2 regions of the Oxobacter pfennigii genome follow, and region 2 is predicted to be linked to the other one. Evidence: riboswitches for the same ligand, from Rfam matches in the RefSeq annotation. Region 2 holds a riboswitch; the other holds the start of a gene.

Region 1 (7,454 bases), 180 kb from region 2:
ATAGGGCATACATCATATTGTTCACACTGATCTCTCATATGGCATTGTTCATGTCTTTTTAAAACTTCGTTCATATGACTCACCTTTCTCTAAGTATAATTTCGGGTACTATGGTACAAAATAGTGCCTACTAGCCAATAAATGATTTAATGGCTAATATTATAGCATATCGTATAATTAACTCACAATATGCAGATTAAAATGCATTTTAAATATATTTCATTTTAATTTATGGAGGTATCATACATGAGAACTTTTCAAATTACAGTGAAAAAAGACGGAGGGCCAAGAGTTATTTATGCCAATGAAGGGGATAACCTTCTTAAGGTAATGATCAAAGAAGGTATATATGTTCAGACACCCTGCGGCGGTAAAGGCATTTGCGGAAAGTGCAAGGTCATATTCCACAAGGGAGCAAAGGAGCCTGCGAATACCGATATAAAGCACTTGAGTGAAGATGAGATTTCTAGGGGGATGAGGCTTGCCTGCGGTGTAATAGTAGATGAGCCAATGGATATTGAAGTTCCTACAGTTGCAAGCGCAATTAATGTACTTACGACAGGTAGTGAAGATATGGATATCCAGGTAAGCCCCTTTGTAATAAAGAAATATCTGAATCTTACTCCCCCATCAATCCATGACCAGAGAAGCGATATAAGAAGAATTCAGGACGGGTTGGGAATTACTAGCTTATCTGCCAGAAGTAAATTGATGAGAGAAATGCATGATGTGCTTATAAAGAGCGATTATAAAGTAACTGTAAGTGTTTACAAAGGTGAGCTTTTGAATATTGAAGCAGGAGATGCATCGGATAAATCCTATGGCATAGCAGTTGATATTGGTACTACAACGGTAGCTTCCTATTTGATAGACCTTACTTCCGGAAAGGTCATAGACGTTGAATCAGGTGTTAACGCCCAAAGACCCTATGGTGCCGATGTTATTTCTAGGATTAACTATACCATACAGCAAAAAGACGGACTTACAACATTAAGGGATGCTATTGTAAACCAGTTAGGCGGGATGCTTATAAAGCTTTGTGAAAGAAATAATATGGAAACTAAGCATGTATATAATGTCACTGTCGTTGGAAATACAACCATGACTCACTTATTCTTAGGAGTGCCCTGCGAAAGTATTGCCGTTTCCCCATATATTCCGGTTGTAACTGACCTCGTTGAGGTGCCGGGAAGGGAAATGAACATGCCTATCGACGGTTACGTTTCAGTCCTTCCAGGAGTAGCAAGCTATGTGGGAAGCGACATAACTGCCGGAATACTTGCCTGCGGCATGCACAAGTCAGAAAAATATTCACTACTTTTAGACCTTGGCACAAACGGAGAAATGGCTGTAGGAAACAAAGACGGCATTGTATCCTGTGCAACGGCAGCAGGCCCGGCATTTGAAGGAGCTACAATTAAATGGGGAATAGGCGGTGTCAAAGGAGCAGTATCAAAGATAGACCTGTCCCAGGACAAAATATATTCAACAATAGGGGATGCGAAGCCCATAGGTATTTGCGGTTCGGGAGTTCTTGATGCCGTATCTGAATTTGTGAAGTATGAGATAATAAATAAGACGGGCAGAATGTATAAGCCGGAAGAATTGGACCTTCCGGATTCATTAAAGAACAGGATAACCACAACCGACAGCGGAAAGCAATTTACCATAGAAGGTGATGTTGTATTTACCCAGAAAGATGTAAGAGAGGTACAGCTTGCCAAGGCTGCCGTAAGTGCGGGAATGAAGATTCTCGTTAAAGAAGCAGGCATCGAATTTAAAGATGTAGAAACCATTTATGTTGCCGGAGGCTTCGGCAATTTCATGAATATAGAAAGCGCATTAAACATCGGACTTTTACCGAAGGAGCTTGCAGGCAAGGTTAAATCCATCGGCAATTCCGCAGGTACCGGCTCGAAGATGTGCCTTCTTTCCGAATCAGCGATCGGTGAATTAGAAAAAATATCAAACTCCACTAAATACGTTGAATTATCGGGAAGGCCAGACTTCGAGGGACTGTTTGTTGATTCAATGGTATTCTAACAGATGGTTTTATAAGTGTTACCTTTATCTAACCGTTATAATGTAACGGTCAGGTTTTACGACCTCAAGGTTACAAACATAATTCGTATCCTTAAGGCAGCAGGGTAGAGTAAGCATCTGACCGAGATATTATCTCGGTTAGATGAATCTAACAGCCATAATCTTTCGGTCAGGTCTCTTTATTGGTGCCAACAAGGTTTGTCGGCTATATAAGTAAACCTATTCGACTTGACCGCCATATTATGGTTGTCTGCATTTCGGATAAACATCAAATCGTATAATGGGGTTTTGCACTTACCAATTAGCACAAGGTAACTTTTTAATTCATTTTCTCTGTTGCTGACCAAAACGAAACATTGTTTCATTTAGCTTTTCATTATTATTTATCACCCGAATAAGTAGAATCTATTGAAGGTAAAGGAATAACAATTATTAATGAAGTACTATTTAATTCTGAATGTTTAACTCCGCACTTAGATTTTAATGATAGGGCTGATTCATGGGATGGTTTTATCTTTGTATATATAAATGAAACAAATAAAAAAGAAAGTCTATTAGGTCGTATTCCTATACAAGTTAAAGCACATGAGGTAAAAAACTTTAGTGGAAAAACTAAATCAAAGGCCTTTGATATATCGGATTTAATAAATTACAAAAATGATGGCGGAGTTATAATTTTCAGCGTAGAATGTTGTGGGAAAAGCAGGAAGATTTATTTAAATAAACTCTAGTTCCACCCATTATAACATAACTTTTTCTATATTTATTGTAAAAATTCCATATGTTTCATTAATTTAGAAGGAATTGGAATATATGTGAAGAATAATACATGGTAAATATTAGTAATAATTGATGCTATATGACGGACTTACTGTTTTTAAAAGGAAAAAGACCGTATGATAAAACAATGTATTAAGAAGGTGGACGATATGGCTCATGTAATGATAATTGAAGATGAACCAGCGATAGTAATGGTAATAAGTGAAATGCTTTCAGATGAAGGGTATGAGGTTACCGCAGCATATGACGGCCTTTCAGGCCTGAGAAAACTAAGGGAATGCAAAAAGCCCGACATTGTGCTCTTAGACCTTAATATGCCGGGAATCAACGGCCGGGAGACGGTAGAGAGAATGCGCTCAGATGCTATGCTTCGGGATATACCTGTCGTGTTGGTTACGGGAACGGTTTATAACAGCGTTGATTTTCCGCCGGAGGGGACTTATCAGGATATATTGGAGAAACCCTTTGATTTATTGGAAATGCTCAAAAAAATAAAATCCATATCTGAAGGCAGATGCGGATTTAAGAAAATATCTTAAAAGTTTAAAGTAAAAAGAGGGACTGTTAAAAGGACAATCCCTTTTAGTGTTTATTTACAATTTTATAGACGGTGTGATTAATCGTCGTACATATCGTAAGGGTTGTATCTGTAGCATCTTCTCCAAGGGGGATAGGTGTATCCGTAGGGAGAAAAACCGCCGTATCCGGGGTAATTACTGTATCCGCCGAAAACCTGGCCACCGCAAGCCAAAATAATTATTACAAGGATTAATATTGTAAACAATGCAGTGCTTGTCGGGGTCCCGAAGATGCCATTCTTATTATTAACAGCGTTTTTATTTGTACCAAAATCGGAAATATAAACTGTACTTGTACTCATGGCCATCCCTCTATTCTGCAAATATATACTATTCTAGTAACATGTTATGTGAAAAAAATAAGTATGTTACAGCATATTCTTTAATGATTTTGTCATATTTATTTGCAAAAGTATAAACTTTCTAATTTATTTGTGTTGCAGGTAAAAAGTGCTTAATATATAATAGAAATAGCAAATTAAATAAAAAAATCTTAGGTGCTTTTTAGCATAAAAGGGAAAGCGGTGAAAATCCGCTGTAGCCCCCGCTACTGTATACGGCGACAAATCCTAGACCACCGGACAACCGGGAAGGTAGGAGGAGGACGACCCGCCAGCCAGGAGACCTACCTGAGATATGCTAATCCTTCGGAGGGAAGGGAAGTGGTAGTATATTGGACAATCCAATTTTTGCCTATCAGACAAATAATATGGATTTTTGTAGTACATGTACCCGCTGCCTTTTGATGGAGCGGGTTTTTTAATTATAGAAAATTTTAATAAAACGGAGATGATAATATGCCTGGAATAATGGTACAGGGGACAGCGTCCTCGGCAGGCAAAAGCCTCATGACTGCGGCTTTATGCAGAATATTTGCAAATGAAGGATTAAAGGTATATCCTTTTAAATCACAAAATATGTCCTTAAATTCATACGTAACAATGGAAGGCCTTGAAATGGGACGAGCCCAGGTACTCCAGGCAACAGCATCAAAGATAGATCCTTCGGTGCTGATGAATCCCATTTTATTAAAGCCTACCACCGACAGAAAAAGCCAGGTCATAATAAAGGGAAGGCCTTATATGAATATGGATGCGGTGGAGTATTTTGAATTTAAACCCCGCCTTAGGGATATGATAAAGGAAATATATGAAGAAATTGAAAGCAATAACGATTTGGTGGTTATAGAAGGCGCAGGCAGTCCGGCGGAGATTAACCTTAAGGATAACGATATCGTAAATATGGGGATGGCGGAAATTGCCGATGCTCCGGTGCTTTTGGTAGCCGATATAGACAAGGGCGGAGTGTTTGCCTGTATATACGGTACCGTAATGCTCTTAGATGAGAATGAAAGAAAAAGAATAAAAGGGATCATTATTAATAAATTCAGAGGAGACAAGACCATTCTTCAAACGGGTATAGATATGATAGAGGATTTGGTTAAAATACCTGTGGTGGGAATTGTACCCTACATGCGTGTCAAGCTTGACGAGGAAGACGGAGCCATCGAATTTGAAGCTTCAACCAGCGGCAGCATAAAAATAGCAGTTATACGCTTACCCAGAATATCCAATTTTACGGATTTTGATCCATTTAAATTCGATGAGGATGTATCCGTAAATTTCATAACCTCTCCAGATGAAATTGGGGATGCGGACATGGTTATAATCCCCGGAAGCAAAAATACCATAGAAGATATAAGATGGCTAAAAAGCGTCGGGTTTGATAAAGCCTTTTTAAACTACAAAGGCATAATCTTTGGAGTGTGCGGCGGATATCAGATGATGGGAAAAGAAATAATAGATGTTGAAGGCTGGGAAGTAACAAAGGGAGAAGTGGAAGAAGGCCTTAAAATGTTTGACACTGTAACTGAATTCAAGGGCAGTAAAATAACTTCAAACGTTGAAGGAGAGGCTATGGGACATAAGGTATACGGCTATGAAATACATTCCGGCAGGACTTACGGCAATATGAATCCCTTTGTGCATATAAACCTTAAGGAAAGAAAGGCCGAGAGTTATATGGACGGCGATATGAGGGACGGAAGGTATTACGGCACTTATGTCCACGGCATATTTGACTCTCATGAATTCAGAAGCAGCCTTTTAAATACTATAAGAAAGAAAAAGAACTTAGCCGAAAAGGATAGTATTGACCTTAAGGAAAAAAGGGAAGAAGAACTGGAAAAGCTGGCTCAAATAGTTGAAGAGAATTTGGATATGGAATATATACGCAGTCTGGCAGGAATCAAAAAATGATTGAATTAAGTATAGCAGCTTTAATAGATGTAGCCATAGGGGATCCATACAGCTTTCCCCATCCCATAAAGCTTATGGGGAATATAATAGCCTTTGAAGAAAAAGCAGCCAGAAAAGTGGCAAAGACTCCGCAGGCCCTAAAGGTTGCCGGCTTTATAATCGTTGTTTTAAATATATTGATGGCATATTTTATACCTTATTTTATATTAAATGCCATAAAAGGCTATAAAATAATTTATTTTATTGTAAACACTTACTTTTTATATACCTGCATAGCTGCCGGATGTCTTCACCGGGAGGCTATGAAAATATACAGGGCTCTTTTAAACAATGTGGAGGATGCAAGGCATAAGCTTTCCTACATAGTGGGAAGGGATACAAAAAACCTTGATGAACACGAAATTGTAAGAGCCACAGTGGAGACAGTGGCAGAAAATGCTTCAGACGGGGTAATTGCCCCCATACTCTTCGCTGCAATAGGCGGAGCACCCCTGGCATTTGCATATAAAATGACCAACACCATGGATTCAATGCTGGGGTATCTCAATGAGACATACAGGCACATAGGATTTTTTCCTGCTAAAACCGATGATGTTTTTAACTTCATACCTGCAAGGCTTACAGGAGTCTTAATGTGCCTTTCCTCCTTTTTTAGGTTCAAGGTAATGGATGGATTAAGGATAATGGTCAGGGACAGAAAAAATCATAAAAGTCCTAACTGCGCTTATCCTGAAGGTGCCACAGCCGGACTTTTAGGAGTTCAATTAGGCGGCGACAATGTATACTTCGGGGAAGTTATGAAAAAGCCCCGCATTGGAGATAAATTAAGAGAATTAAATAAAGATGATATAAAAAGAACCATAGAAATTATGTACCGGGCTGAAGCCCTGCTTTTGATCATCTACTATATACTAATTGGGGTGTTATAAGTGATACATGGCGGAGACACAATTTCATATATGGCAGACGGTGCCGATATAATTGATTTCAGCAGCAATATAAACCCCTTAGGCCCTCCGGCCGGATTAAAAGAGGTTTTAATTAAGTCTTATGATGAGTTAATTTCCTATCCTGATATAAAATACCGGGAGCTAAGAGAAAATATATCAGCATATTTAGGCTGTCATAGTGATGAAGTGATGACGGGAAATGGTGCTCTGGAGATTATAAATAACGTAAGCCTGTTGTTTAAAAGGGTGGTGGTATTTACCCCCTGCTTTATAGAATACATAAAGCGCCCGGAGATTTTAGGTAGAGAAGTCGTAAGATTAAGGCTTGATAATGACTTTAAAATAGATTTGGGTGAATTGAATAAGGCCTTAAAGGAAGGGGACTTACTCATACTCGGGAATCCCAACAACCCCACGGCAAAGCGGATTCCAGAGGACATGCTTTATAAAATACAAAGCATTACAAAAGAAAGAAATGCCTTTTTGCTTTTGGATGAGGCCTTTTATGAATTTTGCCCATTTGATTATGACAGCATAAAGCTTTTTCATAATGCTCAAAATGTATGTATAATAAGGGCTGCTACCAAGTTTTTTGCCCTGCCGGGTATAAGGCTGGGATATGCTTATGCAAAGGGTGATTTTGTTAAAAGATACAATGAAATTGAAAGTCCCTGGAGCGTAAATTCCTTTGCCAATGCGGCCGCAAGGAACATATTCAAGGATGTTAGATATATAGAAAATACAAGGGAATATATAAAAAAGGAAAGGGAATTTTTACTGACTGAGTTGTCAGGAATAGACTATTTAAAGGTATTTGACAGCCAGGTAAATTTCATACTCATAAA
Region 2 (7,454 bases):
TTATGAAACTGTAACTGCAGAGATAGACAGAATGAGTAAAGTAATGTTCTAAATTGTAGACATCTATTCCGCATATAAACTGCGAATAACAGTGCTGGCATAATAAAAATATAAGGGGCACTTATAAAAGTGCCCCTTATATTTTAGGTATAAAGCATCTCTTAATTATCCTGCCAATTTCCGTGGCAATTCAATCATATCCATCATAAAAAGAACTTATCAACATATCAGAACAAAGTCGAAAAGGTCAAAAACGGAATGGTTGTAAATTTATGTAAAAGGTATTAATATTAAATATATAATGTTATTTTTATAACGGATTGTTTTTAACTAATTTTAAATTAGTTAATTATAAAAAGGAGGGTAAACCTAATGTCAAAATCAAAATTGACACCAAAGGAAAATTATCTGAAGGTTGTAAGAGGGGAAATACCTGATTGGGTACCTATACATACCATGGGATTACCGGGCTACAATGGTGAAACAGCCTGGAAGATGGTAGGGCCTAATATCTGGGGAACTCCCGGCGCACCATCTAAAGATGGAAGAACAGATATCTGGGGTGTACATTATGTAGCCAATGAAGAGACGAACTATGGCGGCATTCCTGAACCAAACAATTTCATACTTGAAGATGTGACAAAATGGCATGAAGTTGTAAAAGCTCCTGAAACTCCTGCCGTAGATGAAATAGACTGGGATGCACAGATGAAAAAGGACTATGAGTTTTCAAACATCGATACCACTCAATCAGCGGCGATGATGAACATTCCTTTGATGCCTTTCCAGCAGCTGATAGCTTTGATGGGCTTTAACAACGGTCTTTGCGCATTGCTGGAAGAACCGGAATCCTGCAAGGAACTGATCAATTTTATGATTGACTATTATATGCCCTTCATTGAAAAAGCAGTTGATGTTTATAAACCTGATATGGTTTATATCCTTGATGATACTGCTGCCAAACTAAATCCCTTCATTTCTCTCGACATTTTTCAGGATATATTTGTACCCGCCTATGCAAGACTTTTAAAACCCGCAAACGACAGAGGCATTCCAATACAGCTTCATAACTGCGGAAGATGCGAAGACTTTTTAGATGATATGGTTAAGTTGGGAGTCAGAGCCTGGGACCCGGCACAGACTGCAAATAATCTTTTGAGCATTAAAGAAAAGTTTAAAGGTAAACTTACTGTCTGCGGATGCTATGACTGGAAGGTTCCATTAACATGGCCGGAATATAATGAAGAAGAACTTAGGCAGAGCGTAAGGGATGCCATTGACAAATACGCACCTGGCGGCGGATATGCGGCAAGAGCTAATGCCCTTGGCAAATTCGGCGATCCTGACATTGCCAAGGTTAATGAAATCCTTCAAAGTGAAGTTTACTATTACACAAGAGATTATTATATAAAATAATAAGTGAGGAATTAATCACATTAATTATAGAAGGCATATTCATGCCTTCTATAATATTAATAAAAGGAGGCACACAATGTATAAATCAAAGCTGACTCCGAAAGAAAATTATATGCGTATCTTAAAAGGAGAAATGCCGGAATATGTTCCTGTATTCACAATGGGAAATCCACCATGGAAGGGTGAACCGGTATATAAGAATGTAGGACCTTTTATATTCGGAATGCCTGCAATGACACCGCCTGAAGGAAGATACGATATATGGGGAGTGCATTATGTTGCCAATGAAGAAACGGGTTATGGAGGTATTCCTGAGCCTAACAATTTTATTTTGGAGGATATTACCAAATGGCACCAGGTTATAAAAGCTCCAAAAATGCCGGAGGTGGATTGGGAACAGCAGGCAAAGAAAAATTACGAATTTGCCAAAATAAACCTCGACGAATCGGCTGCATGCATAAACGTAGGATTTATGCCATTTCAACAGCTTATTGCCTTTATGGGCTTTAACAGCGGACTCTGCGCATTATATGAGGAGCCGGAATACTGCAAGGAATTGCTCAATTATATGGCAGATTTTTATTTGCCTGTTATTGAAAAATCCGTGGAGTATTATAAACCGGACCTGGTTTATTTTGCTGATGATACGGCAGCAAAGCTAAATCCCTTCATGTCTGTTGAAATGTTCAGAGACATATTTAAGCCTGTTTATGAAAGGATATTGAAACCTGTGAACGAAAGGGGCATTCCCATACAGCTGCATAACTGTGGGAGATGTGAAGACTTTTTAGATGATATGGTTGAATTGGGAGTCAGGGTATGGGATCCGGCACAGCCCACAAATGACCTTTTAAGCATAAAAGAAAAATATAAAGGCAAACTTGCTGTAGCAGGATGCTATGAATGGGTTGTACCAGACACATGGCCGGATGCAGATGAGGAGGAAACGAGGCAGGGCGTACGGGATGCGATTGATAAATACGCACCCGGCGGAGGTTTTGCAATAGCCGCCAATGCTTTGGGGAGAATAGGAGATCCTGACATTGCAAAGATCAACTCATGGATTAAGAGCGAAGCTTATTTATACGGCAGAGGTTATTACATAAAATAAGTATCTTAAAAATAGGGGATCCAGAATTATGAACACTCCATTCGTATTCGGGTTCTGTAAGTTTTAAGGCTCCCTGCCTTGAAAATGCAAGAATTTTTGATAACTCGCTAATCGCTCAAACAATCAAAAGTTATGAGGCGGCGTCACCAAGAACTTTTAAAGAACTCTCACAATGCTCATTTACGTTGTTCATAATTCTGGAGCCCCTGTGCTATTATATTTTCTGCTTCTTAAAGAAATGCTCTCCGTAGGAATTGAGTTCATCTATTACTATATCGTTAATACCAGGCGTTAATGGCTGACCGTTAGGTATTTCGGGTATGAAATATCCCTGGGGTACATATTCATCGCAGGCTCTTCTAACTTCTTTTCTCACTTCAGCTTCTGTCCAGTCTGCTTTGTCAAATACAACGCCGTCAATACCGCCCTGAAGTGCCATTGAACCGTTGAGAGTCTTTTGAATTTCATGTATGTTATTCTGAGGTATTACACCCTGCCATACGTCAATTCCTATCTCGGACATATCCTGAACAATCGGTTCGCATACACAGTCGGCATGATGCTGTATCAACACTCCTCTTGATTTCATATATTCATATATTTTTGCCCAGCGGGGTTTTAAAAGAGCCCTCCAGGTATCGGGGTGCATGAACAGATCCTTTTTGTTTCCCCAGTCATCATGGATGTGAATCATGTCAGGCTTGATATGGTCTATCAGTTCTTTAAGATATGCAAGCTTGAATTCGCATAAAACATCTAAGAGCTCTCCCATGGCTTCAGGTTCTTCAATATAGTTCATGAGGGCGTCTTCAAAGCCCATCAGCATATGCGTCAGTTCAAAGAGGCCGGTAAAACAGCATCCCATGAGAAGATAATTTTGCCGGTCAAATTCCTGGGCTCTTTTTTCTGCTTCTGTCCAGTCAACATTGAATTTGGAAGGCCAGGGAACATCTATGTACTTATCCCAATGCCGGATATCTTTTATCACTTTTGTTTCTTCCGTTACATAGGGGTTGGCAGCCGGATGTCCTTCAAGCCACTTCCATGATATACCCCATCTGTCTTTTGATATGGCTCCCGGGACCCTGTTCATGTAAGCCATGGCCAAAGGATCAAAGAACATTCCTTTTGTAATTTCGGAAACATGGCAAATATAATCCGGATGGCCTCCTTTAAGCAGTCTTAAATAGTTTTCTCTGGGTGTAAGCCTCCCTGTAAGATCGAACATATTAATCCCCCTTAAAAAATATTTATATATACTATTATAAATATTACCATCATTTAACATGTTTTGAAATTATAATAATTTGAAATAATTTTTACATATTATGATTGTGCATATAAGTTAATTTTTTTATTATTCCAAAATTGATGATGATTCAGACAGTCAAAAACTTATACCTGTAAGGCAATATATTTAAATTCTCCTTATGATTTTAGCTCCTGATCATTTTATGAGGTTTATATAAACCCTAAAAGGGTGGATGGCATATAGCTTGACTTTTTCAGCATTTATGATAAAATTTTATTAAAATATTATAAAATTATCTTAGGTGCCCCGATTTTCGGGGAGAATAGGGAAACCGGTAAGAATCCGGTACGGACCCACCACTGTAAGGACGAGCTCTTGCCGATCCACTGGCTTATGCTGGGAAGGGGCAATGATGCGTTTGAGTCTTAAGTCAGGAGACCTGCCTGAGATGAAAAAAGTCTTTTCTTTAATAAAGGAAAAGCGGCGGAGATGACGGCAAAGTCCCGACCACAATTAATTTGTGGCGGGACTTTATTTTTTTATAAAAAATAAAGTGGAGGCGATTAAAATGACTGTATCAAAAAATGTGACTGCATATCACGGCGTGGCCAATATCAAAGAGGCGGAAATGAAAGAGCTTGAAGCTGCACTTAAGGAGCTCGTATCGGGAATTGAAGGATTAGACGAAGCAGCTATTATGGCAATGAGAGAAAGGCTGAATGCAAAAATTAAGCCTTTAAGGAGCTTGGGTGTTCTGGAAGATATTGCCGAGCAGATTGCAGGCATAATGAGGACTTCTCATCCTAAAATTGCAGGCAAGGCAGTTCTTCTTATGGCCGGGGACCATGGCGTTGTGGCAGAAGGGGTAAGCGCCGCTCCCCAGGAGATAACGGCCCAAATGTTTTACAGCTACTTAAATGGAAATGCAGGTATTAATATTTTAGCCTGCCATGCGGGAGCAGAGGTTATTTGTACAGATGTAGGAATTGCGCCGCTGCTTAATCCTCCTGAGCTTATGATAAACAGAGTAAAAAGTGGAACGGATAATATGATGCATGGGCCTGCAATGTCAAGGAAGGATGCTCTGATGGCAATCTTAACCGGGGCAAAGGTTGCGGCTGATGCTATTAAATCAGGAGTGAACATTCTGGCAACAGGTGAGGTTGGTATTGGCAATACGACACCAAGCTCTGCTCTTATTTCAGTTTTCACAGGCCATTCTGTTGAGGAAGTCACAGGACGCGGAACAGGGGTCAAAGATGATGCCTTAAAGCATAAACAGGAAGTTATAAAACGCGCAATAGAAGTCAACCAGCCCGATGTTGACGACCCCATAGATGTAATTTCAAAGGTGGGAGGATTGGAGATTGCAGCCCTTACAGGAGCAATATTGGAAGCTTCCTATCAGAATGTGCCTGTTATTTTGGACGGCATTATTTCAGTGGCGGCAGCGCTGACAGCAGCAAAAATCGCACGGCTATCTGCTTCTTATATGATTTCATCCCATAGCTCGGAAGAGCAAGGACAGCGCTTGGCCTTAAAACAGATGGGTTTAGGACCAAGATTGGATTTTCATATGAGATTAGGAGAGGGGACAGGAGCCGCATTAATGTTCCCGATAGCAGAAGCTGCAATTAAAATTGCCGATGAGATGGCTACCTTTGAAACAGCCGGTGTCACTACGGGAGATTTTTAAATAGGAATTTTAAGATTATTGACATTTTATGTATAAAACATAAAATGAGTACTTGTGCATGTTTTAGTTTCTGAAAAAGAAAATAAATATATATCCCCCCGGGCTTAATTCGGGGGGATAAAATCATTTATGCGTATATTAAAGATTTTCGGCCAGCTGTTCAAGTACATGGGCATTCTTGTTCAATTCTTCTATGGAAGCGGTAATTTCTTCGAAAGCTGCCGCCTGATCCTGAAAAGACCCATTTACTTTGCTTACACCATTTGTTATATCCTCAATGGATTCTTTAATTTTTTGTATTATGTCATTTATCTGAGCAATTGATTCACCACTGGAATTGGATAGCTTTCTGATTTCCTGAGCTACAATATTAAAGCCTCTTCCTGCCTCACCTGCTCTTGCTGCTTCAATAGCGGCATTTAAACCTAAGAGATTGGTCTGAGCGGAAATGCTTTTAACAAATTCTATTATTTCATTAGTACTTTCCGTTTCTTTGGCAGCACCATTTGCCTTTTCAAGAATTATGGTATTTTCTCCGGCCAGGTTCAGAACTTCTGCAGAAACCTGCCCTACAACAGTAGATATCTGCGAAAGGGCATTAGACAGAGTTTTGGAAAGGTCATGTATTTTATTCTCACGCTCCAGGCTTTTTCCCAACACAAGGCAGCCTTCTATATTGCCTTCTTCATCAAATACCGGTATTCCAGTAGCTCTCACATCTACCCCTAAAACCTCTTTAGGCACTATTTTGGTGACAGGTTTTCCTGCCTTCATACACTCGTAAGCCACGCTTCCGGGTTGTATAGGGTCGCCTACCTTTAAATTGGTTTTAGTGCTTGTACCATTTACTACTTTAATATATTTCGCGGTATCGCAAATTGAAAAATTCACATCATCCCGGAAGAAATGAATAAGATAAGGTATCAAGTTATTATAACTGTTAAAAATTTCGTTTTGATATTCTCTTTCGTTCATATATCGCACCTCCAATCATGAAATATGAAAGATCTCAATTTCATGAAACTTATAATTGCATGTTTTATCGTTTATTGTAGATTATGGTATCATAAACAATAATATCATAAAACGGATAAATTAAAAAGTATATGCATCGGCATATAACAACTCCAACTCATTCGTTGCAATTTTATATAACCTATCATTTTTATACGGGGTGTATAAATGATATAATTAGCATATATACTATTATTTTCCGCTAAATGTTTAAAAATCATAAATAATAAAGGAGGTTTATGCATGACGGCACATTTAACCCAGAAAGAAAATTTTTTACGCGTCGCTCGCGGTGAAATGCCGGAATACGTACCTGTATCAACATTCGGCAGGCCGGGAGCTGCACCGCTTATGACAATGGCAGACCCATGCATTTTAGGAAGTTTCAGAGGTCCGGAAGGCGGAAAAGACCCGTGGGGAGTTACTTTTGTAACCAATGCGGAAACCAACTTTGCGGCGCTTCCGAAACCGAATGATTTCATCCTGACAGATGTAACAAAATGGAGAGATGTAATCAAAGCGCCGGATTACTCAGGTTTTGACTGGGAAGCAGCAGCTAAAAAAGACAGGGAAAAATTTGTACAAGACCCCGAAAATACAGCATTTGTTATAAGCGGCTATGCAGACTTATTCCAGCAGTTTATAGGGTTCATGGGCTTTACGGAAGGTTTGTGCGCCATATACGAGGAAAAAGAAGAAGTAGAAGAGCTGTTGGATTACATGCTTGAACATTCACTTTACATCACCAAGAACGTCATTCATTATTATAAACCTGATGGCTATTATTTATTAGATGATTCAGCCTCAAAGCTTCATCCCTTCATTTCCCCCGAACTCTTCGAAGAGCTTTTTGTTCCCCGTTATAAAAAATGTCTGGACATTGCAAGAGATGCAGGACTGCCTATTTTTTATCATAATTGCGGCAGATGTGAAGATTTAATGCCTTCAATGGTTGAAATAGGAGT

The links. Region 2 has a riboswitch for cobalamin ahead of cobT (nicotinate-nucleotide--dimethylbenzimidazole phosphoribosyltransferase). Riboswitches for the same ligand answer to the same signal wherever they lie in the genome.
Region 1: linked by a shared signal. The riboswitch ahead of OXPF_RS03145 (cobyric acid synthase) and the one ahead of cobT (nicotinate-nucleotide--dimethylbenzimidazole phosphoribosyltransferase) in region 2 are both predicted to bind cobalamin.

Annotation. Positions count from the first base shown of each region.
Region 1 is NZ_LKET01000021.1:4,508-11,961, forward strand. Features, by position in the region: gene OXPF_RS03125 (winged helix-turn-helix transcriptional regulator) at 1-38, opposite strand, end outside; gene OXPF_RS03130 (ASKHA domain-containing protein) at 247-2,043, shown strand; gene OXPF_RS03135 (response regulator) at 2,940-3,362, shown strand; gene OXPF_RS03140 (hypothetical protein) at 3,440-3,703, opposite strand; cobalamin riboswitch at 3,880-4,048, shown strand; gene OXPF_RS03145 (cobyric acid synthase) at 4,199-5,659, shown strand; gene cbiB (adenosylcobinamide-phosphate synthase CbiB) at 5,656-6,588, shown strand; gene OXPF_RS03155 (pyridoxal phosphate-dependent aminotransferase) at 6,589-7,454, shown strand, end outside.
Region 2 is NZ_LKET01000021.1:182,301-189,754, forward strand. Features, by position in the region: gene OXPF_RS04010 (uroporphyrinogen decarboxylase family protein) at 1-52, shown strand, start outside; gene OXPF_RS04015 (uroporphyrinogen decarboxylase family protein) at 373-1,416, shown strand; gene OXPF_RS04020 (uroporphyrinogen decarboxylase family protein) at 1,493-2,527, shown strand; gene OXPF_RS04025 (uroporphyrinogen decarboxylase family protein) at 2,742-3,755, opposite strand; cobalamin riboswitch at 4,062-4,240, shown strand; gene cobT (nicotinate-nucleotide--dimethylbenzimidazole phosphoribosyltransferase) at 4,348-5,475, shown strand; gene OXPF_RS04035 (methyl-accepting chemotaxis protein) at 5,614-6,450, opposite strand; gene OXPF_RS04040 (uroporphyrinogen decarboxylase family protein) at 6,733-7,454, shown strand, end outside.